Regions from separate parts of the Desulfopila inferna genome, predicted to be linked through region 1. Evidence: riboswitches for the same ligand, from Rfam matches in the RefSeq annotation. Region 1 holds a riboswitch; each other region holds the start of a gene.
The links. A riboswitch is a leader RNA that binds a small molecule or an ion and turns the genes downstream of it on or off. The one in region 1 is predicted to bind cobalamin.
Positions count from the first base shown of each region.

Region 2: linked by a shared signal. The riboswitch ahead of trpD (anthranilate phosphoribosyltransferase) and the one ahead of JWG88_RS05400 (hypothetical protein) in region 1 are both predicted to bind cobalamin.
Region 3: linked by a shared signal. The riboswitch ahead of JWG88_RS09415 (TonB-dependent receptor) and the one ahead of JWG88_RS05400 (hypothetical protein) in region 1 are both predicted to bind cobalamin.
Region 4: linked by a shared signal. The riboswitch ahead of thiC (phosphomethylpyrimidine synthase ThiC) and the one ahead of JWG88_RS05400 (hypothetical protein) in region 1 are both predicted to bind cobalamin.

Region 1 covers NZ_JAFFQE010000002.1:305,427-310,841, reverse strand. The annotation lists gene JWG88_RS05410 (cobyrinic acid a,c-diamide synthase CobB) at 1-852, opposite strand, end outside; gene JWG88_RS05405 (ABC transporter substrate-binding protein) at 849-1,814, opposite strand; gene JWG88_RS05400 (hypothetical protein) at 1,823-2,788, opposite strand; cobalamin riboswitch at 2,881-3,058, opposite strand; gene JWG88_RS05395 (MFS transporter) at 3,298-4,494, opposite strand; gene JWG88_RS05390 (sirohydrochlorin cobaltochelatase) at 4,717-5,415, opposite strand, start outside.
Region 2 covers NZ_JAFFQE010000008.1:224,581-229,995, reverse strand. The annotation lists gene JWG88_RS18500 (biotin transporter BioY) at 1-265, opposite strand, end outside; gene JWG88_RS18495 (biotin--[acetyl-CoA-carboxylase] ligase) at 282-1,205, opposite strand; cobalamin riboswitch at 1,506-1,732, shown strand; gene trpD (anthranilate phosphoribosyltransferase) at 1,913-3,013, shown strand; gene JWG88_RS18485 (hypothetical protein) at 3,019-3,252, shown strand; gene cobT (nicotinate-nucleotide--dimethylbenzimidazole phosphoribosyltransferase) at 3,257-5,365, shown strand.
Region 3 covers NZ_JAFFQE010000003.1:262,235-267,649, reverse strand. The annotation lists gene JWG88_RS09430 (hydroxymethylglutaryl-CoA lyase) at 1-370, shown strand, start outside; gene JWG88_RS09425 (ASKHA domain-containing protein) at 536-2,071, opposite strand; gene JWG88_RS09420 (hypothetical protein) at 2,141-2,869, opposite strand; cobalamin riboswitch at 3,198-3,430, shown strand; gene JWG88_RS09415 (TonB-dependent receptor) at 3,568-5,415, shown strand, end outside.
Region 4 covers NZ_JAFFQE010000001.1:21,059-26,473, forward strand. The annotation lists gene uvrC (excinuclease ABC subunit UvrC) at 1-1,235, opposite strand, end outside; cobalamin riboswitch at 1,417-1,630, shown strand; gene thiC (phosphomethylpyrimidine synthase ThiC) at 1,723-3,045, shown strand; gene JWG88_RS00085 (ABC transporter ATP-binding protein) at 3,048-4,661, opposite strand; gene JWG88_RS00090 (acylphosphatase) at 4,664-4,933, opposite strand.

The sequences.
Region 1 (5,415 bases):
AAGTCCCTGGGGCAGATGCTCATCCTGCAGTGGACTGAAGTAGCAGATCTCGGCCCCGGCCCGACGAAAAATATCAAGGTTGTCTTCATAGTAAAAGCAGAAGGCCTTATCCCGGGCAACCCCGAGGCGCATGATACTCTCAGCTGATTTCTGCCGCTTCGCGGGAGCCGGCGGCCCTGGCATCGCGGCGATTTCCAGCAACCGGTCCATATCGATATGTTCGATGACCGTTTCGGCAAGTTTCTCTATCTTCTCCCCGGTCACCGGCATTTCCTCACCCATATGCAGGCCCAGATGTCTGCTGGGAATGGTGAAGTCCAAAGTACGCGGCAGATACCCGAGAATCTCGGCCCGGCAATGCTGTTCTATGGCACCTCTGACCAGATGGAGATGCCGGCTGCTGCCAACCATGTTCAGGATGACGCCCTTCACTTCGACAGCAGGGTCGAGTGTTTCAAAGCCCTTCAAAACGGCCGCAGCGCTCTCCGCGGTGGAGCGTACATCAAGAACCAGAATCACCGGAATATCGAGTGCTTTCGCCAGCGCCGCGCTGGAGGCCGGGCCGCCGTCGAACATGCCCATGACACCTTCCACCACGCCGATATCGACTTTCGTCATATGGCGGGCGAAACAGTCGCGGCAGAATTGTTCACCGGCCATCCACAGATCAAGATTGCGGGAGATCTTGCCAGTGACCAGCTTATGCAGGCTGGGATCGATAAAATCCGGTCCGCATTTGTACGGCATCACCGAATGGCCGAGTCTGTCCAGGGCGGCCATCAGTCCCAGGGTGATGGTTGTTTTACCCGAGCCGCTCTGCGTTCCGGCGATAACAAAAGCCCGGCTGCTCATGGTTTGTCTCCGGAAAGCGCCACTTCCAGGGGATAAAGATGGCCGTAGAGCTGCATAATTCCCTCAAGCAGACGCAGGGTCGGTCTGGAGACGAGATGCTCATCGATCAGCACGATCCGGTTTTCCCTTACCGCCTTGATGGCCCGAAAGCCGGTTTCGTTGCGGATGGTATCGATATCCACCGGATTCATCCTCCCTTTCTGGGCGATAAAGACATCGATCTTGGCGGCATGAGAGAGGATCCGCTCCTTGGAATATGCGGCAATGTTGGTATTGCGGATCTGCCCGGCATCTGTTGCCACATTTCGTCCTCCGGCCTGCTCCAGGGCGAAGAGGGCGATGGAGGAGGGGGCGAAGGTTTTCATCTTGCGATGCATCGATTCAAAATAGACCCATGGTCGCTCGTCCTGAGGAATGCGGGAGACATAAGCGCCGATGGCGTCTATCCCGGCCCTGAAATGCTCTATCATATCCTCCGCGTTTTTCTGCCTGCCGCTCAGTCTGCCCAACTCCCGCCAGTAATGAAAAATTTCATCGACCGTGGTGGGCTGCAGTGAAACCACGGCAATACCGGCCTCACGCAGTTTGGCCATCAGCTGGGGATAGGAGCGTTCTATCATGGGCCGCACCAGGATGAGATCCGGACCGGCGGCAATAAACCTCTCCGGGTCCTCGCGATAGGAAAAACGCGGCTTGTCCAAGATATTGGCAGGAAAATTATCCGAGGGGGAGATGCCGATAAGTTGGTCTGCGGCGCCCATGCTGACCAGATTTTCGGTATGAGCGGAGTACAGCGATATGATGCGCTTATAGGTTTTGCCGGTATCGTTCCGAGTGGAGGCTGCCGCCGGAGCGGTGCAGAACACCAGAGAGCAGAGGATGGCAAGAAGAGCGGTTTTCCTTGATTCCCACCGGAGAATAGAGAGAGTGCGCAGCAAATGGACTGAGATTGCCGGATTCATATATTTTTTCATAACCCAAGAGTGATTTGATAATAACAGAAGCCGATAATAATCACGCATGCCGCTCTGACCAGCTGGCTCACCGCCACCAGTTCCATGGCCAGCCGAGGAGGAAAGATCCCCACATAATAGGGGAGCTGATGCCGAATCGCCCGGATGGGTGCGGCCAGGATATTGCCGGCCAGCAGGGCCAGCACCACCTCCCGAATATCCAGACTGTTGTTGGCCAGCAGAGCGCTTGCCGCGGCCAGTCCGGCTGAGAATTCTGCGGTTACATGAAGAATAACGATGCCCAGGCTCTGCGGAGGGAGCCAGCTGAGAAACCAGGCGGCGGCAAAAATTTCTTCAAGCCGGTCAAAAACATTGAAGCGGCCGAGGATATAGAAAAGGACATACGCCGGCACCAGAAACAGCGCGATCCTCTTCATTCGCTTTTTCAGTCTCTTCATACTCTTCTTTAGCGCCTCGCGCACGGTCGGCTTTTTCGCAGCCTTTTGCGGGGGGGCGGCCGGAGTTTTGGGTTTTTTCAGCAGCAGCCTGCTTATCGCCACCACCGTCAGGGTCTGCAGGAGCGCAGCCAGAAAGGTGATGCCGACATAAATTACGGCAGCTCCTTTGATGAGCGGGACGGTAAGAAAGAAAACAGTGGGCAGGTGGAGAAAATAGCGGGGCAGCGAGTTGAAAAGATTGGCGAGAATCATTTCCTTTTTCTCCAGCTTGCCCTTGTCCAGCGCTTCCGCCAGCATGGTATTGGCCGACACTCCGGAGACAAAGGCCATGGTAAAACTTGCTCCGGTAATTGCCGAAAGGTGGCCCAGGCGGATCAGAGGACGGGCCAGCGCGGCCAGATGGTTTGTCCATTTGAGCGATTCGATCAGGCTGGCTGCCACCAGGCCGAGCGCAACGAAGATGAGGATGCGCGTCAGCGGCCAGAGAAGCTGCGACCATATTTCAGCGGGCAGTAGAGTGTCCATAAATAAAAAAAATCCCGGAGCGCTTTGACACGTTCCGGGATTACCCTGATTTATCCACGAAATGGTTAGTCCCTCACCGTTCCAGGGTGAATGCGGACTTGTTGTACCAGACAGGTCTTCTGACTCTCGGTTCTTCCTCCTCTCGCGTCTTCCCACACCTGGTGCAGTGACATTGTTTGCGAGATTCGTCTCCGATTACAGCGGCGGGTCCGTTCCTGATTTGCACAGGATTCCCTATTAAGCTTGCGCATCTGATATCTATCGTTATTAAACTTGTTACCAGAAAACTCCACAACCGTCAAGCAGCCTCATCTCCTGCTTTGTGCGCAATATCTTTTCCGCCTGAACTCACCTGGGGCAATGGAGCTGGCGGTTCCGGCGACATCACTGATATAGTTGCTGAAACAGCTCCTGCACATCGGGAAATTCCGGCTGAACAAAAAAGGCTTTTAATTGTCCCGGAAGATCGGGAGAATTTTCCCGGCCGCTCATGAAGAGAGGGCATCAGGTCATGCTGAGGTCGATTCTCTGATTTTGCTATAGGCGATCAGGAAACCGATGGAAAAGAATCCGGCAAGCAGTCCCAGCAGAAAAGCCCAGGTGTAAACGCCGGTTATATCGATGGTCCACCCGCAAATTACAGGAGATATGATGGAACCGAGGCCTAAAAAGACGGTCCACAGACCGACGACGCTCCCCGTCTGGTTCCGGGGAAAGGAATCCGATGCCGCGGCCGCATACATAGGCCAGACTGCGCCATAGGCCAGCCCGTAAAGGCCGGCTGCTGCGTAAAGCGTCCCTGCAGTTCCCGCCAGCGCCATTCCCAGGCAGGCCGTTCCCATGATACTGCTGCACAGTATCATGACCTTGCCTCTGCCTATTCGGTCGGAAAGCGGCCCCAGGGTCAATTGGCCGATGACGCCCATGAGGGCGATGATTCCGACAAAGCGGGTGGAGACGGCATAATCCAAATGCAGGGATTCGGTGGCATACACCGGCAGAAAGGTAAAAGGAACAAGCACATTGAAGCCGATCAGGAGGTACGACATGCCGACCATCCAGAATCCTCTGCTGCGGAGCAGGGTTTTGTACATGATCCCCACATAGATGATGCGTTCGTGCGCGGAAACCAGGCGCTCTTCCACTGCTTCCGGATTGCGCACCAGAATCAGGTTAAGCACGGCTACCGCCATACCGAAAACCCCCATGCTTATCCAGCCCGTCCGCCAGCCGAACCCAGAAACCAGAACCGGCAGCAGCCCGCTCCACAACGGAATACCCAGGCCGATTCCGATCGAAACAACAGACAACGCTGTTCCCCGCTTGTTGTCCGGCACCCATTTCTGCACCAGGGAAGCTACCGGCGCCCAGCAGGCGGCATGGCCCAGACCGGCAATTGAAAAAAACAGACATGCCTGAGCAAATCCTGTGACCTGGGCCATCATCAGGGCGCCCAGGCCCAGAACGGCCGGAAAGACCGTGAGCAAAAGACGGAAGTTGAACAGATCCGACAGAGTGCCCATAATTGGTGTGAAAATGGTATAGACAATGAAATAGACGGCGAAAATCGTGCCGGCCTGGGTCTTGGAAATTCCCAGGGCCGGCAGCATTTCCGGCAAAAGCATGCCATAGCCGTATCGAATGGAATAGGCAATAGAGACGGTGAAAAAACATGCTGCGATGATGGCGTATGCCCGTTTGCTCACATAAATGCCCTATAGTTTGAATCTGCTTTTGGGTTTTTACAGCGGCGGGGCCGTTCCCGATTCGCACAGGATGAGCTGTTAAAGCTGGTTCCAGACAGGCTAAAACAGAACCAGCCGGCACAACCTATCAATTTATAGTTACTGAACGTGTTACCAGAAAGCGCCGCCATCGTCAAGCGGCCTCATCGTCTTCAGTGCCGGCTGTCTATTCAGTTAAAAAACCTACTGGACAACCAGATTATGGTCTCTGGCTGTATCCCTGATGTGATCGACGAAAATATCGGCAAAAGCATCATTAGATCCAAGGCCCTGCAAGACAGGCTGCACCTCGTAGCCGCTCTTTTCCAGTACAGATTTCCAGGACTCCCCATCTTCTCCGGCCATATCGTTGACGGCGTGATCTCCCGCCACGATCATGAACGGTTTGATGATGATTTTCTTCCTGGTGGTGGCGTCGAGCTGATCGAGGACATCCTGCAGGGACGGATGTCCTTCGACAACACCGATGAAAGTCTCCACATCCGGGTATGCGCGGCGCATCTCCCTCTGCGTGTCGGCGTAGATTCCCGTCGACCAGTGCTGATTGCCATGGCCCATATAGACGAGGATTGCATCTTCGCTTGCTGCCAGTTGGGCATCGGCGGCCAATGTCTGGACAGCGGCGGCCACATCTTCGTGATAATTGTAGCGGGCTCCCGGCATTCCCAGGGCAGGTCGGCCCATTACCACAGAGTCAAAGGGTCGCCAGCGCTCCTTCATGGTCTCGATAGAGCCCAGGGCGCGGACATAACTGTTCAGGTCATGAGACTGTTCCATGTAAAACATGTGGGTAGGCTGCACAATGATGTTGCGATACCCCTCCTCGCGCAGATCGCCGATGGTGGAGATAATATTCTTTACATAGAGGATGTCTTCCGGGAT
Region 2 (5,415 bases), on a different contig from region 1:
CTCCCGTCGGTCCGAAAAACTTACCAATCCCTCCGGTACCGCCTGCAAAAACCGGCAAACCGATAGCTCCTGCCAGCAGATATACCGCGACACTGGTAAATCCCCAGCGTCCGCCGAGCAGAAGGCCCGCCAGCATGACAAAAAGGTTTTGCATGACAATGGGAACTGGACCGATCGGAATGGCGATGTAGGAGCCCACAGCTATAAGGGTAGCCATGAGTGATGCATATACCATCGGTTTCAATTGTGCTGTTGATGAGTCCATCTTTATTGAATATCCTTTATTGGTAGAAACAATCGCCGTGTACTACCGTTTGGTGACTGCCGTCGTCCATTTGCAGAATTAAAGCACCGTCGCCATTTATGTCCATGGCAACTCCCTCGACTGTAGTTCTTAATGTAGAAATTCTGACGTGTTGGCCAATGGTGGAGTTACCGGCCTTCCAGTCCTCGATCACCGTAGCAGCATCAAAATTCTCAAGCCGCTTTTCGAAACGGTTCAGGAAATTTATCAGGATTTCTCTGCGCGGCACCTGCCTGCCCAGCAGTTCTCGCAAAGAAACTGCTGAAGGTTCTTCTTTTTTTGGATCATTGTTTACATTCAGACCGATGCCGATATTTAAGTGGCGGAGAAGATCGCCTTCACTTTCCATCTGGGAGAGAAACCCGCAAATTTTATGGGTGCCGACCAGGATATCGTTAGGCCACTTTAAAGACGCCGTAATACCATAGGAGCCTAGAAGTGCGGCCATCTCAACTGCGGCTGCCAGATTAACAAGACCGGCCAGCATTACAGGGACGATTGGGCGCAGAACAAGAGTAAAATACAACCCTCCATCGGCTGAAGCCCAGACTCTTTCCATGCGCCCGCGTCCCTGCGTCTGCCGTTCGGCTACAACGACGGTAAATTCAGGGCAGCCTTGCTGGGCCAGCTTGATAGCTTCATTCATGGTCGAAAGTATTTCCCCGAAATGATGAATTTGATCCTTGCGGTCACCAAATTCAAGGGGATTCAGACTGTCGGGGTCCGAACTCAAGAGATATCCTTTTGGCGAGGAGACAATAGGGATCCCGGACTTAACCATTCCCTGGATATGTTTCCAGACGGAGACCCTGCTGGTTCCCAGTTCTTCACTGATCCTTTCGCCGGAAAGGACATCATCAGCATCTCTGAGCAGATTATAAATTTTATCTTTTGGATTCATTTCGTTACCTTTATGTTGGAGAGGAGGTTAACGAAAATAGAAGTGGATGTCAATAATTTTCTGCCAGGTAGGGTCTGGTAAAGATGAGCATTTACGGAAGCTAAGGCTTCTCTACTCCAAATCCAGCAGCTCGAATGAAGTTAGTCACAGGCATATTTCGCTCCTCACTTCGCGAATTTCATCGAGGGATAGCCGGTTCCTTTCGTTTTCGCAGAAATTCCTTGTCCATTGTCATTGCGCATGTATTCATATGAGGGCAATGATGCGATCATGAAATCAATTGAATTTCTGAGTTGAGATGGTATAAGAAATTCATCAGGTGCACACTATGTTAAAAGGAAAGACGGTGTGAATCCGTCGCAAGCCAGTCATTGCTGTATACGAAGCCTGCAATAACTAAGTACAGAGTAGCCTGCTGTCTTAACTCTTGAGCATATCAAGATTCGTCACTGGAGGAAATCCGGGAAGGCGGTTATTTCGCAGAATAATTCGTAAGTCAGAAAGCCTGCCTGATATGGTGGCGTTGTTTCAGCCATCATCAGAGTTTACCTACTGGAGATTCTCTGTATCTGGGTATGCATTCCCTTATGCCCCTGTGGTTTTTACAGCGGGATGTTGGGTTGTATGCATATGATGTCGGATACGGAGAGTTGTCTCTTCCTGCCTGTTTTTCGTATCCAGACTTTATTTCACAGAGGTGTTATGCAGTGGATACGGAAAAGAATCAAAAACTTGGTCAGTATATTGGTCAGCTTATTCGTGGAGAAAACCTTTCAGAAGAGAGTGCCTACAACGCGTTTCGAATGGTGCTTGCCAACGAGGTTTCCGAGATGCATCAAGGGGCATTTCTCGCCGCTCTTACCGCAAAAGGTGAAACCGCAGAAGAGGTTGCCGGCGGCTGGAAGGCAGTATACGAGTTTGACACCGTAAAAGTGAATTTTGAAGGTTTGGCCGTTGTCGATAACTGCGGTACCGGCATGGACACCTTCAAGACATTTAACATCAGTACCGCTGCCTCGCTTGTGGCGGCTGCGGGAGGTGTCAAGATCGCCAGACATGGAGCTCGAGCTATCACTTCATCCTGCGGTACGGTTGATATGGTCGAACTGCTGGGAGTCGATGTGGAATGTGGTGTTGATCTGGTTAAAAAAAGTGTGACCGAGGCGGGGATCGGTCTTTTTAATGGCATGAGTTCCCAGGTCCATCCCCTGGCCCTTGGACGTATCCTTTCTCAAATCTGTTTTGGTTCTCCCCTCAATATTGCCGCCTCTCTTGCCCACCCAGGTCTTCCGAAATTTGCAGTTCGAGGAGTATATTCTCCAGCACTTTTGCAGCCGGTAGCAGAGGTTATGCAGGCCATTGGTTACAGTGACGCGATTATTATATATGGAGCAATAGACGGGAGTGACAAGGGCATGGATGAGGCTTCCGTCTGCGGCGAGACGGTTGGGGCCCGTTTAAGCGGGGGGAAGATTGAACCAATATCTTTTGTCCCGGAAGAAGTGGGTGTTTCTTTGCACGCACCCGAACTACTGATTTCAGAAAAGAATCGGGATATCGCTGCAAAAAATATGTGTGAACTCCTTGCCGGAAGAGGATCTACCGCACAAAATGATGCTGTGATTTTAAATAGCAGTTTGATTTTTTATGTTCAAAATCAAGTTTCCAGCATACAGGACGGAGTTGCCAGGGCTAGGGAAATCCTGCTGTCTGGCAGGGCCTTTGAGACGCTGGAGCAGTGGGTGTCGGTGCAGAATCGAGACGCAGATGCAGGACTTGCAAAACTAGCTGCCCTGACTTGCGGGTGACGCTAATGGTTGAGAAGGCTGCACAGCAAACAACGGAACTGCTCATCGTCAAAGTGGGCGACGATTACATTCGTTTTGCCGAAGGCGATTTCCGGCGATGCGGAATGAACAAAGCATCAGTATTCCCCCTTGCGGAGCTTGAAGAAGTGCAGGCAAAGTGCAGAAAAATGCTTATTAGCGTAAGCTTTGTTCGCTTAATGAAACTGACAATAATTGAAGAAACCTTTATGGAACTTTAGGTGTATGAATCTGACACTGGAGAAATGCGGATCTATGGCTCTGGGGGAAGTTGGGCTACCAGAGGCGCGGGAAGGTTATGTGCTTTTAAAAGTGCTCTGTTGTGGTGTGTGCAGGACAGATGCCAAGATGTGGCAACAGGGACACCGGGATCTTTTGCTGCCAAGGGTATTAGGTCATGAAATCGCCGGTGTTGATGAGAGTACAGGAAAAATCTATACGGTATGGCCAGGGCAGACCTGCGGCAACTGTTCCTATTGTGAGTCCGGGCGGGAAAACCTATGTGAGGAAATGAAAATCATCGGTTTCCACTCAGATGGCGGCTTTGCCAGCCATGTCCTGGTACCGCTAGACAGCCTGATTCCTGCCCCATCAGGTCTTACTCCTGAGTTGATAACCTTTGCTGAACCGGCTGGCTGCGTTATAAACGCTCTTTCCATGTTGCGGCCCATGTCAGGCGAGCGAGCCATAATCTATGGCGGTGGAGTGGTGGGGATGATTGCCGCTTTCATGCTAAAAAACAAGGGATGTACGGTGACTGTCATCGAACAGAGCCAGGAGAAAATTGCCAGGCTTGACAATCTTGCGCTCAAAAACAGTATAGAAATCTGTAAGGATACAGTGACTGCTGATTTTGACCTGGCCATGAACTGCTGTGCCAGTCATGTGGCCTTTAGTCTTTGCATTACCAAGCTGAGAAAGGGCGGACGTCTCGGCTTTTTCAGCGGTTTAAGCAAAAACCAGGAGATCGATACCAATCTTTTGAATTTGATACATTATAAGGAACTCATCCTATTGGGAAGTTATGGGCCGAAGAGAGCGGATATGGTCGAGGCTCTCAGGATTTGTGGTCAACTGCAGGATACATTTTCTTTGCTTATTGAGCGGGTTGTTTCCCTGGATGAGGTAGAGGCTTTACTGCCCTCTATCCTGGATGGAAAGCATCTGAAATGTATAGTCAAAATAGGTGGATCTGCTACAGCGCAGGTGATCCGGAGAGGTGCCGAAGGCAGTGCCGCTAATGGAGTACATCGGGGTATAAATGAATCATCGAAAATAACAGATATCCTGGACAGAATTGTGCCGACTTCATGCCATCTCAAAAATCAGGCACAGAAAAAGGTGGATCTAAAAACAAAACCCTTAGGCGCCCTTGGGCAGTTGGAAAAACTTGCCGTACAGCTCAGTTGTATTCAAAAGAACCTGAACCCTTCAATTGAAATAAAAAGACTCTTTGTCTTCGCAGGGGATCACGGAGTCGTGGAAGAAGGGGTTTCCGCCTATCCTGCAAAAGTAACAGTGCAAATGGTTGACAATTTTCTCAAGGGTGGCGCCGCCATTAATGTTTTTTGCAAGCAGTATACTATAGAACTTGCTGTGGTCGACATGGGAGTGAACGCCAGCTTTAGCGCACATCCCTTACTGATGGATAAAAAGGTTGCCCGCGGAACCAATAACTTTGCCATAACCACAGCCATGAGCCCTTCACAGGCTGTTCGTGCAATTGAAAATGGAATGGATTGTTTTTTAGAAAAACAAAAGAAACAACCTTGTGAACTTGTGGGGCTCGGCGAAATGGGTATTGGCAATACCAGCAGTGCCACAGCAGTAATATGTGCGGCAACAGGGAAGGGTGTTGAAGAAATTGTCGGTAGAGGTACCGGTGTTGACGATAGAGGACTGCTGAGGAAAAAAGAGGTGCTGGAGAAAGCTCTTGCTTTGCATAAGCCCAGAAGTACAGATGCGCTGGAACTGTTACAAGCAGTTGGTGGCTACGAATTAGGCGGGATATGTGGGGCTGTTCTTGCGGCTGCCTCAGAAGGCTGTTGCGTTGTACTTGATGGGATTATTTCCACTGCAGGAGGGCTCCTTGCTTATCTCATCTGTCCTGAGGTAAAAGATTATCTCGTGGCAGGACATAAGTCTGTTGAAGTTGGTCAAAAAGCGGCCCTTGATCTCATGGGTCTTGACCCTGTACTTGATCTGGATTTTCGTCTGGGAGAGGGAACAGGAGCAGCTATCACCATGAATCTTATCGAACTATCTTGTCGGATGATGAGGGACATGGCTTCCTTTGAAGAGGCCCGAGTGGATACAAGCCCTTTGTATGGGTGATAAGCAGCCGTTTTTTCGGCTTCCTGGCGAAATATTCTCCTGTTTTACGA
Region 3 (5,415 bases), on a different contig from region 1:
GGTTGAACGGTTGTGTGCCATGGTGATAGAGGAGGCTGGGAAAAAGCGATCAGACCTTCGAATCGGGGTGCATCTCCATAATACCCGCAATACCGGCTATGCTAATGCCTATGCCGCTTACCGAGTGGGTGTCCGGATTTTTGATGCTTCCCTCGGCGGTATTGGAGGTTGTCCGTTTTCCCCGAATGCACTGGGTAATATCGCCACCGAGGATTTGGTTCACATGTTCAATGGGATGGGTGTGGAAACCGGTATAGACCTGGCTTCCTTGGTCGAGGGAGGTAAGTGGTTAGAATCTCAGCTGGAAAAGCCAATGCCGGCCATGATTGGTAAAGCTGAACCTGTTTACCCTGTGTTGGCTTCGAAGTGAGGCTGAATCCCAGGATGGATTTTTAATGTTTTAATCTTCTTGCGGCATGCGTTGCAAGCCGCAAGGAGTTGCATCTGCAAGGATTATTGACACAGGGGGCTGACGATCTTTTGATAAATCGCCATTGCTCCGAAGCAGGGACCTTTTTGCAATTCTGGTCATTTTTTAAAGTAGCCCCGGGAACCTGAGGTTGGCAATAAACGATTGTTGGAACTCGATATTTTTTGCAAGGTCAACCACCTCAATTTCATCTGCCATTTTTTGTGCTAATTTTTGGTACCGGTTATTGCAAAGAGCCATCACCGCACCTGCACCGGCAAGATTTCCAGCGATTTCTATTTTCTCCTCGGGAACTTGGGGGATCATGCCCAAAGTCATCATATCTTTTTTGTCCAAGTATGAGCCAAATGCACCACCAACAACAATGTTATCTGGGCTGACCTCTTCTTCCATTTTTAATAAAAATTCGATGCCGGTAATAAGGGCAGCCTTCCCAAGTTGGATTGAACGGATATCTTTCTGATCGATAAATACTTCTTTATTCTGCCCAGCTTTTCCTTCTACTATTGCAGCAATAACATACTTTCTTGTGCCTGAATCTTCTTGTTGCAGTGAAACAATGTTCTCATTAATCGCCATAGCACCACCTGAATCAATGATTCCTGTCCGGTATAAGGCAGCAGTCGCACTGATCACCCCGGAACCACAAAGACCAACAGGTAATGAAGATGTTTTTTTATCGGATGACTGAATCACCCTATACTCAGGAAACTCCGTTGCTTCGGCAAGAATGATTTTATCTATGGCACCCGGAATTGCATGCATTCCACAAAACAGAGTTGCTCCTTCAAAGGCTGGTCCTGTTGCGCAGGAGGTAGCATAGAACCCATTTTTCCCTTTATAGATGAGTTCTCCATTGGTCCCGATATCAATCAACAACGTTCCAGTCTGGCGTTGCCCCAGCTCTGCCGCAATAGCAGCGGCTAAGATGTCTCCACCAAGAAAACCAGAAATCTGAGGGAGGGTGTGAACAGGACAAGCCAACTCCTCAAATCCCAGTTTTATTCCCTGTTCACATCGGGCCTCGAAAAATGCAGGTCTATAGGGAGCCACACTAATGGACGATGGGTCAACACCTAAGAAAAGATGGATCATGGCTGGATTACCAACGGCTACAACCTTTTCGAGCGAAGAGACCTTAATTTTCTGGAACTTTGCCAGCCTCTGACAGCCCCATTCTATGGTTTTGATGATAACTCTTTGTAATTTTGTAAGATTATCCTTGCCTTTTGCTACCATTCCGATACGACTCATTACATCATCGCCAAAAATTGTTTGGGGATTTCCCACCGACACCGAGGACAAAACTTTTCCTGAGTTCATATTGCAGAGATAGAGTGCAACAGTCGTTGTGCCAATATCCACAGCGATACCATATGAAGGTCGGTGTTGTTTCGTTTTATTGAAGGATTGGCTAAAGGAAGGTGGAAAATTCGCCGGAGCTTTTTCGATAATATGGGAAGAGAGCAGAGATGCTACCGGGATTTCTATGGAGAGATCTTCGGAAACTGTCACCTGACAAGCCTCTGTTGTCTTTTGAGTCCCATCGCAATGTTTTATCTTGATCAGGCATTTGCCACAGCCCCCTTTACCACCACAATCGGAACGCAGAAAAACAGAATGTTCAATCAAACTGTCCAAGAGCCTGTCTCCACCTGCAATTTGTATATTTAGCCCATGGGGAAAAATTTTAATATTATGATTGGACATTTATTCCTTTGTTTGCATCTCGCAAGCCTCTCTTTTTGAACAGACTTCACAGGTAGCCCTGACTTTCTTCACTTGATATCCCGGCCCTGTGCCGATTAAAAAGGAAATACTTTTAAACGGCATAAGCGTGTTATTCTCTTGCAGCCTGACATCGATCATGTCAAGCGGTAGCATTGAGCAGAGATTCGCTTGATCCTCCAACTCCCAACCATGGACCGATCCCGGACTGAGAAAGGGGCTTACTCCCCAGCCACGTTTTTGGGCGTACAACTCGACAATCTCGTTCACGGAGTACTTTAACTGATCCAGTAGTGTAAGACTGACAATATCATACAAGTAGGCGTCCAGCACCCGCCTTTTTCTGGATGCTTGGGCACTTGCCTCCTCCAGAGCTTGACCAACTGTGTAAACTCCTATAAGCGCTCTGGATGCTTGATGTAAAAATTTGCCAGAAAAGCCCAACGAAAGTTTGATTTTGTGCATTGATTGATTACAACACAACTGTAGGGTGTCATTGTCCTGCAGCACGACATCTACCCAACGATAAACGATTCGGGGGCACCATATTCCTCGAGCAGTACATAATATTTTTGAAGCTGCTTCAACAAGTGCCGCTCGGTTTTGCTTTCCCCTTAGTTTCGCTGTTACATTGTCAAGAGACAACTCCGCTTTCATGCCCGAAATCACCCCACCGACGCCTTCAAGAATTGGTTCTATTTTATATTCCATTTTAATAGAGATAAATCACGATTGCCTAGCGAATGCAGTCAATACATACAATTCAAAATGCCTCTGGAAAGTTCAAGTATAATCACAACTGGGATATAATCTGAAACTAGCATAAAATAGTAAAAAATGCTCGTAAAGCTCTCAAAAATGCTCCTCAGAGTTTCTGAATACAAGGGCTGGGAAATTTGGAAAAAACCTGGAGAATCTGTGGTAAAAAGCCTCCACTCCTTTGGGTTAAAAAAGAGATTGATTCTTCCCTTACCATTCGTTATAGAGGAGCGGATATTAGTAAGCGGATATTTGTTGACATCCGTTTTTTTCATTACTACGATGCAAATCAATTTCAGGTGCCCTTTAAGGGCTTAATCGGGAATCCCGTGAAAATCGGGAACGGACCCGCCGCTGTGATTCTACCTTGAAGAAAGGAACCCTCTCGATAACATATGCCACTGTGATGCTAAAATTCCAGCCAACCAAAAATTAAGCTGGATTCCAATCATGGGAAGGCTGTCAAATAGAGGGCGGAAAAGTCAGAAGACCTACCTGAAAGATATATAGATAGCAAATTTCGCGGACTATATTTTGCTGTCGGATCAGGCGATAAAAGGGTAATCCCCGGATCATTCATTCTTGAATTGGTCCGGGGATTTTTTTTTCGCCGGGCCCCAATTGAAGGTTGTAAATCAAGGAGAAAGACAATGTTTAAAGTAAAAATTGGGGGATTGAAGGGATCGGACTTAAAGGAAAAAACACTTGGTTTTGGTAGTTTTTTCACCATGACTGCAGCAACAACTCTTTCACTATCGGGTGTGTTCATAAGTGGAAATGTTCATGCAACGGCAGATGAAGTTCCATTAATGGATAAGGTCGTTGTTACCGCCTCGAGACAGGAAGAAAAGATTGCCGCTGTCCCTGCCAATGTAACTGTCATTACAGCGCAGGAAATCGCAAAATCACCAGCAGAAACGGTTCCTGAACTCTTGCGGATCACTCCCGGGATAGTAGTGAACGATATCACCGGCAATGGCCGCAATATAACGGTTGACCTAAGAGGGTTTGGTGAAACGGCAGCTTTGAACACCTTGTTGCTTATTGATGGCCGTCGGATCAATCAAGCTGATTTGAGTGGTGTAGACTGGACTCTTATTCCTAAAAACAGAGTTGAACGGATTGAAATTATACATGGCGGCAGGGGAAGTGTTTTATATGGAGACAACGCCGCTGGTGGAGTTATCAATATCATCACCAAAAAGGGGGAAGAGCTCCTCTTTTCAGGTGGTCTGGTTGCAGGGAGTTACGACACGATTCTATCCAGGCTGGCAGTCAGTGGTTCAACAGAAAGCCTAAGTTACGCACTGAGCACCAACTACCGAACATCGGACGGATATCGAGACAATAGTGGAACAGACGCCAGGGATATGGGTTTGAATCTTGACTATTTTTTTTCGGACCGTTTTAACGTCGCTCTTACCAGTAGCTATCATGAAGACGACACAGAGGTTCCAGGATCATTATTGCTGAGTGAATTAGAGAGTGGAGTGTCACGGAGAGCAAGTACCACACCTGAAGATTTCTCCGATATCAAAGATTATCATTTACAAATTGTACCGCAGGTTTTCTTCACTGAAACGAGCTATTTTCAAATGGAAAGTTCCACCAGGAGGAAGGAAAATACTGCATTTTTTTCCTTTGTCGGCGGGACATATAACGCAGAAACTGAGATTGATACAGTGGCTCTTTCTCCGCAAATTGTTATAAATGAAAAATTCTTTGGTCGTGATTCAAAGCTGGTTGCAGGATTTGATTATAGAAAGAGTAAAGAGGATATCGGCAACGAATCTGTTTTTTTTGGCGCACCATCTTCGGCAGCGTTTGAACTCTCGAAAGAAGATATGGGAGTTTATGGTAATGCAGAAGTATCGCTCAACAGCAAGGTGGCGGTTTCCGGTGGTTACCGCCATGATCGTGCCGAATTCGAATCATTTACCGACGGGCTCTCCGACAAAGTCACCATGGATGAAGATATATATGATGGGGGGGTGACCTATAGATTTTCAGATAACGGTTCTGCATATTTCAGTTATGCAAAGAGTTTCAGATATCCGGTACTCGATGAAATGTTCAGCTTCTTTACCAATTCTTTCGATTCCACGCTCCGGCCACAGACCACCGATGATTTTGAAGTTGGTGCGCGCATTCAATTTGGTCCGGACATTAATTTCAGCGTGAACCTTTTCAGACTGGATACCGAGAGGGAAATATTTTTTAACCCTGTAAGCTTTGCCAATGAAAACCTTAATGGCGACACCATAAGACAGGGTATTGAACTGAAAGCAAGTAAACAATTTTCGAAAATATCAGTTAACGGCAGTTATACACTCAGGGACACTGAAATCGATGGAGGAACATTTGACGGCAAGGAGATACCCAATGTGCCTCGCCATCAATTCACAGCCGGTGCGGAAGCCGATATTTTCACGAACTTTCGATTCAATATAGATGGATCCTATATCGGTGAACGACCTTTTATTTCAGATTTCGCCAAT
Region 4 (5,415 bases), on a different contig from region 1:
TGATAAAAACAGACCAGAGAACCGACAGCCTCCTTGCCGCTTAGATTGGAAATATCGAGGCACTCTATATATTCAGGAACGGTATCGAGCTTGAGCTTTTTGATAAGTGATGTAGAGAGAGATTTCCAGGATTGTGCCTTTTTCTCTTTTTCTTCGAAAAGTTGAGCGGCATTGGTTTGCGCCATGCCGAGAAGATGGGTTCTATCGCCTCTCTGGGGAATGATAATTGACGTCTTTGCCTGTCTCAACTCAGTAAAGCGTTCAGCGAGCAGTTCCATATCCGCTACCTCAAATGGCAGGATAATCTCTTTGGGAATATTGTCGCCATGAAAATAGAACTGGTTGAGTACCTGGGATACAATAGCCTGATCATCACCGAAGGGGTCCGCCAGAAAATAACTTCTGCTGCCGCTGATCAGGCCGCCCCTGATTATCAACACCGCAATGGCCACAGCAGCATCTTCCCTGACGAAGCCGAAAACGTCCTGGTCCCAAATATGACCGGCGGAAACCACCTGCTTTTCTAGGGTCCGGGAAAGGGCGCTTATCTGGTCCCGTTTTTTGGCAGCCCGCTCGAAATCGAAGGCGGCGGAGTACTGCTTCATCTGCCTCTCCAAAGTAGCAAGAAGGTCTTTATTTTTTCCTTCCAGGATCATAATTATCCTGGCCACATTATCCATATATGATTTTTGATCGGCATGACCGGAGCAAGGCGCCAGACATTGTCCCATCTGATAATTAAGGCATGGACGTTTCCTGGTTTGCAGTTTTCCGCCCTTGCAGCGCCGTAGCGGAAACAGTTTCGATATGAGTCGCAGTGTTGCCCACATGGCCGATGAAGAGGAATACGGACCGAAATAACGCGCTCCGTCCTTTTGTCTTCGCCGCGCCATCGTCACCCGTGGCCACTTTTCCTGGACTGTGACTTTAATCAGCGGATAATTTTTATCGTCGCGAAGGATAATATTGTATTTCGGCGCATGTTTTTTGATCAGAGAGGCTTCGAGGATAAGGGCCTCTTTTTCGGTACGGGTAATGATGGTATCGACCCTGTCTACCTGGGCGAGCATAATGGAGGTTTTGCTGTGGCTGCCGCCATTGAAACGGCTGTAGGAGGAAAGCCTTTTGACCAGGTCCTTGGCCTTGCCTACATAGAGCACCGCGGACTTGGAATCGAGCATCAGGTAGACGCCTGGGGAATGCGGTATGGAGCTGATAAGATCTTGAGAAAACATTAGAAAAATTATTTTAAAGTTTTGATTTGCGGTCAAATATTATAGTCATTGCACGGCGGCAATGCAACCAGCCTGGTAACTATTCAGCAAGAAGCCAAAACCGGCAGTTTTCCTTGAATAGTTACTCAGCATGAAGAAAACCATTTTTCCACTTTACATGGAAGCATCTTTCCGGTATTGAGTGAATAAATATCTTGCAGGTGTCACCAGGATGGTAAAATCGACGGTGATGAAAAGGGAATACGGTGCAAATCCGTAACGTTGGGCCGGCGCTGTAAGCGGGGACAAAAGCTGTATATACCACTGTTGCACTCATCTTGACGGTGAGAAGACGGGAAGGTTCAGCTGGAGGACGATCCGCAAGTCAGAAGACCTGCCTGTAAGACAAAAGACTTTGTAGTCCAGACAAGTCCATGGTGGAGTTCAGCTCTTCCATGGACTTTTTTTTTGCCCGCGGACTATCCATACTTAAAGAAGGATAACAGCAATGAAAACACAGATCGAAGTGGCAAAAGAAGGCAAAATCAGCGAACAGATGAGCGCGGTCGGGGAACAGGAAGGTATTGCCGCAGAGGATATCAGGCAAAGAGTGGCAGATGGCCATATCGTCATTCCGGTGCATCCGCATAGACCGCAGCAGAAAATTGTAGGCATCGGCAAAGGCTTGCGCACTAAAGTCAATGCCTCCATCGGCACTTCATCGGATATCTTCGATATCGATCTTGAAGTGCGAAAAGCGAAAATTGCGGAACAGGAGCAGGCTGACACCCTGATGGAGCTCTCGACCGGTGGAGATCTCGATTTAATACGCCGGGAGATTCTCGCAAATTGCTCACTCCCAGTAGGAAATGTTCCACTCTATCAGGCCTTTGCCGAAACCGCGGCAAAATACGGCAACCCCAATAAACTGGAGGCCGAATATCTTTTTGAGCTGATTGAGCGGCAGCTTGAGGACGGCATCTCCTTTATGGCAATTCATTGCGGTATCAATAGATATACCATCGAAAGGCTACGCAACCAGGGCTATCGCTATGGCGGTCTGGTCTCCAAGGGCGGCACCTTCATGGTCTCCTGGATGGAATACAATAACCTTGAAAATCCCCTGTATGAGCAGTTTGACAGGGTGTGTGCATTGATGAAAAAATATGACGCAGTGCTTTCCCTGGGCAACGGTATCCGCGCCGGAGCAATCCACGACAGCCATGACCGGGCGCAGATGGCGGAAATGATCATAAACTGCGAATTTGCCGAACTCGGCAGGGATATGGGTTGCCAGATGATGGTGGAAGGACCCGGTCATGTGCCGCTCGACGAAATTGAAGGCAATATAATGCTGGAGAAGGCCATGAGCGGCGGGGCGCCTTATTATGTCCTGGGGCCATTGCCTGCCGATTCCGGAGCCGGTTATGATCATATTACCGCGGCCATTGGTGCGGCAAGCTCAGCCTGGCATGGGGCCGACCTGATTTGCTACATAACGCCTGCCGAGCATCTCGCCCTGCCTAATGAAGACGATGTCCGGGAAGGGTTGCGGGCTACCCGTCTTGCTGCGCGCATCGGCGATATCGCCAAATATCCGGAGAGGCGCCACCATGAAAAAAAAGTGGCCCTGGCCCGGCGTGATACCGACTGGAAGGAGCATTTTCAGCTGCTGATGTTTCCGGAAAAAGCCGAAGAGGTAAGGCGCAGCAGGACTCCGGAAAATACCAGCACATGTACTATGTGCGGGGATTTTTGTGCAATGGAGAGAGGCATATCGCTCTTCAAGGATGATATCAGTTTAGAAAAGTGTCGTAACGTTCAGGACTGATATCAGGCCAGGGCGGCATTGAACAGCTTTTTGGTATACTCCTGCCGGGGAGCGGAAAAAACTTCCGCGGCAGGACCTGCCTCGACAATATTGCCATGCTGCATGACCACCACCTGATCGGCAAGAGCTCGAACTACTCTGAGATCATGTGAAATAAAAAGATACGTCATGTTGTATTTATCCTGCAGGCCTTGCAGTAATTTGATTATTTGCGCCTGGATCGTCATGTCCAGAGCTGAGGTTGGTTCATCGAGGACAAGAAATTGGGGACGGAGGATAACCGATCTGGCGATGGCGATGCGCTGGCGCTGCCCCCCGGAGAATTCGTGGGGATAGCGCAGGGCCATCTCCGCTTCCAGCCCCACTTCTTCAAGTATTTCCATGACGGCGGTCCGCCGGTTGACGGCGGATATCTCCGGTGAATGGACTTTGAGTCCCTCGGCGACAATATCCTCGACAGTCAATCGCGGCGAAAGTGATGAAAAGGGATCCTGAAAGACAATCTGCATCTGTTTCCTCAATGGGCGCAGTTGCCGGTTCTGCAGACTGTCAAGCCGGTGCCCGTTGAATTGGATCTTTCCCGTGCTGCGCGTCAGCCTGAGTATGGCCATACCCAGGGTGGTTTTTCCCGAACCGGATTCGCCGACAATACCGCAGGTGGAGCCCGCGGCAATACTCAGATTAACATTATCGACAGCTTTGATGATCGTTACATCTTTTGAAAATAATCTTCTTCGCCTGCCTTTGAGGGTAAAGTGACAGTTGAGCCCCTGGGTAGTGACAAGCGGAGAACTGAATGGTTTAGGGTCGGGTTTGGATGAGGGAATGGATTGCAGCAGCTTTATGGTGTAGTCATGTTTCGGTGCGTCGAAAATCTCTCTGGTTGTTCCATTTTCTATGATCCTGCCATCTTTCATTATATGAACGGTATCGGCAACCTTCTGCACCAGAGGGAGATTATGGGTGATGAGGAGAATTGCCATATTGAATTCATCCTGAAGATCCTTGAGCAGCTCAAGTATCTGAGCCTGCACGGTCACATCCAGAGCGGTTGTGGGCTCGTCGGCAATGAGCAGCTTCGGCCTACAGGCTATGGCCATGGCGATCATAACCCTTTGGCGCTGGCCACCGGAAAGCTGATGCGGAAATGAGCGCAGTCTCTCTTCAGGGTTTGGTATACCTGTTCTGTCCAGCAGGCGGGCGGCTTCACGCAGAGCCTCATCGGTATTCATGGCCCTGTGCAGCATCAGCGGTTCTATAAGCTGATTACCGACGGAATAAAGAGGATTGAGGGAAGTCATCGGCTCCTGAAAGATCATGGCAACGGTATTGCCGCGCAATTTCCTGAGTTCTTCGTATTCGAAACTGAAAATATCTTTATTTTCCAGGAAGATGGAGCCTGTCTGCTTCACCGAGCTTATCTGCTCGATCAGGCGGAGAATAGAGAGGGCGGTCACGGTTTTTCCTGAACCGGATTCACCTACCAGAGCCACCGTTTCAGATCTGGCGATGGAAAAGGAAATATCGGTCAGAATCTGAGTGTAGCTTGGTGATTTTGACGATGATTCCTGTTCAAACCAGGTACAGAGTTTTTCTATCTTCAGCAAAGTATTCATAGTCAGTGAACCTGGAAATCCTTATACCGGTGGCCATCATAGCACTCCTGAACCTGTACACCGGTTACATTTGCCTGAGGCGAGCCTTCGTCGAGCCACTCGATCATCTTTTCAATATCACTTTCGCTTCCCTGGAAAACCGCCCCCACAGTGCCGTCCGGCTCATTTCTGACCCAGCCCTTGAGGGACAGTTTTTCGGCTTTCCGCCTGGTATAGTCACGGAAAAAAACTCCCTGTACACGTCCTTTTATGCGCGCATGTACTGTTTTCATAGTTGATTCCTCGTCTAGCAGCGGAAGAGTATAACGAAATTTTTCCAGGCTCATCCCGGCAACTTTGATGACTTTTTACGAGAGCATTGTGTATGGCACTTCTCAATCTTGAAAAGTTAACTGACCTATTCTCCGGGATATCAGATTACTGATGGGTACCCGATAGCTATACGATATTGTTTTGCAGAAAATTTGCAATTTCGGTATTGGCGATTTTCTCCATTTCCTTGAAGGAGATGGTCATGCCGACATCATAAGCGCTTTCGCCGAAAGCTTCAATGCGTACCTAGGTTTCAATGAGGAGCAGAGGAGGGCCCTCATGAATGGGGAGGCTGACCTGTATTCTCGAACCGATAGGCAGAGGTGCTGAATTATCAAAAAGAATGCCGCCTATGCAGATATCTTTGCTTGTTCCGGAAAAGATGGGGAAGAATCCAAGCCAAGTTCCTTGATATTGATATATCCAATGCTTAACTAGGAGA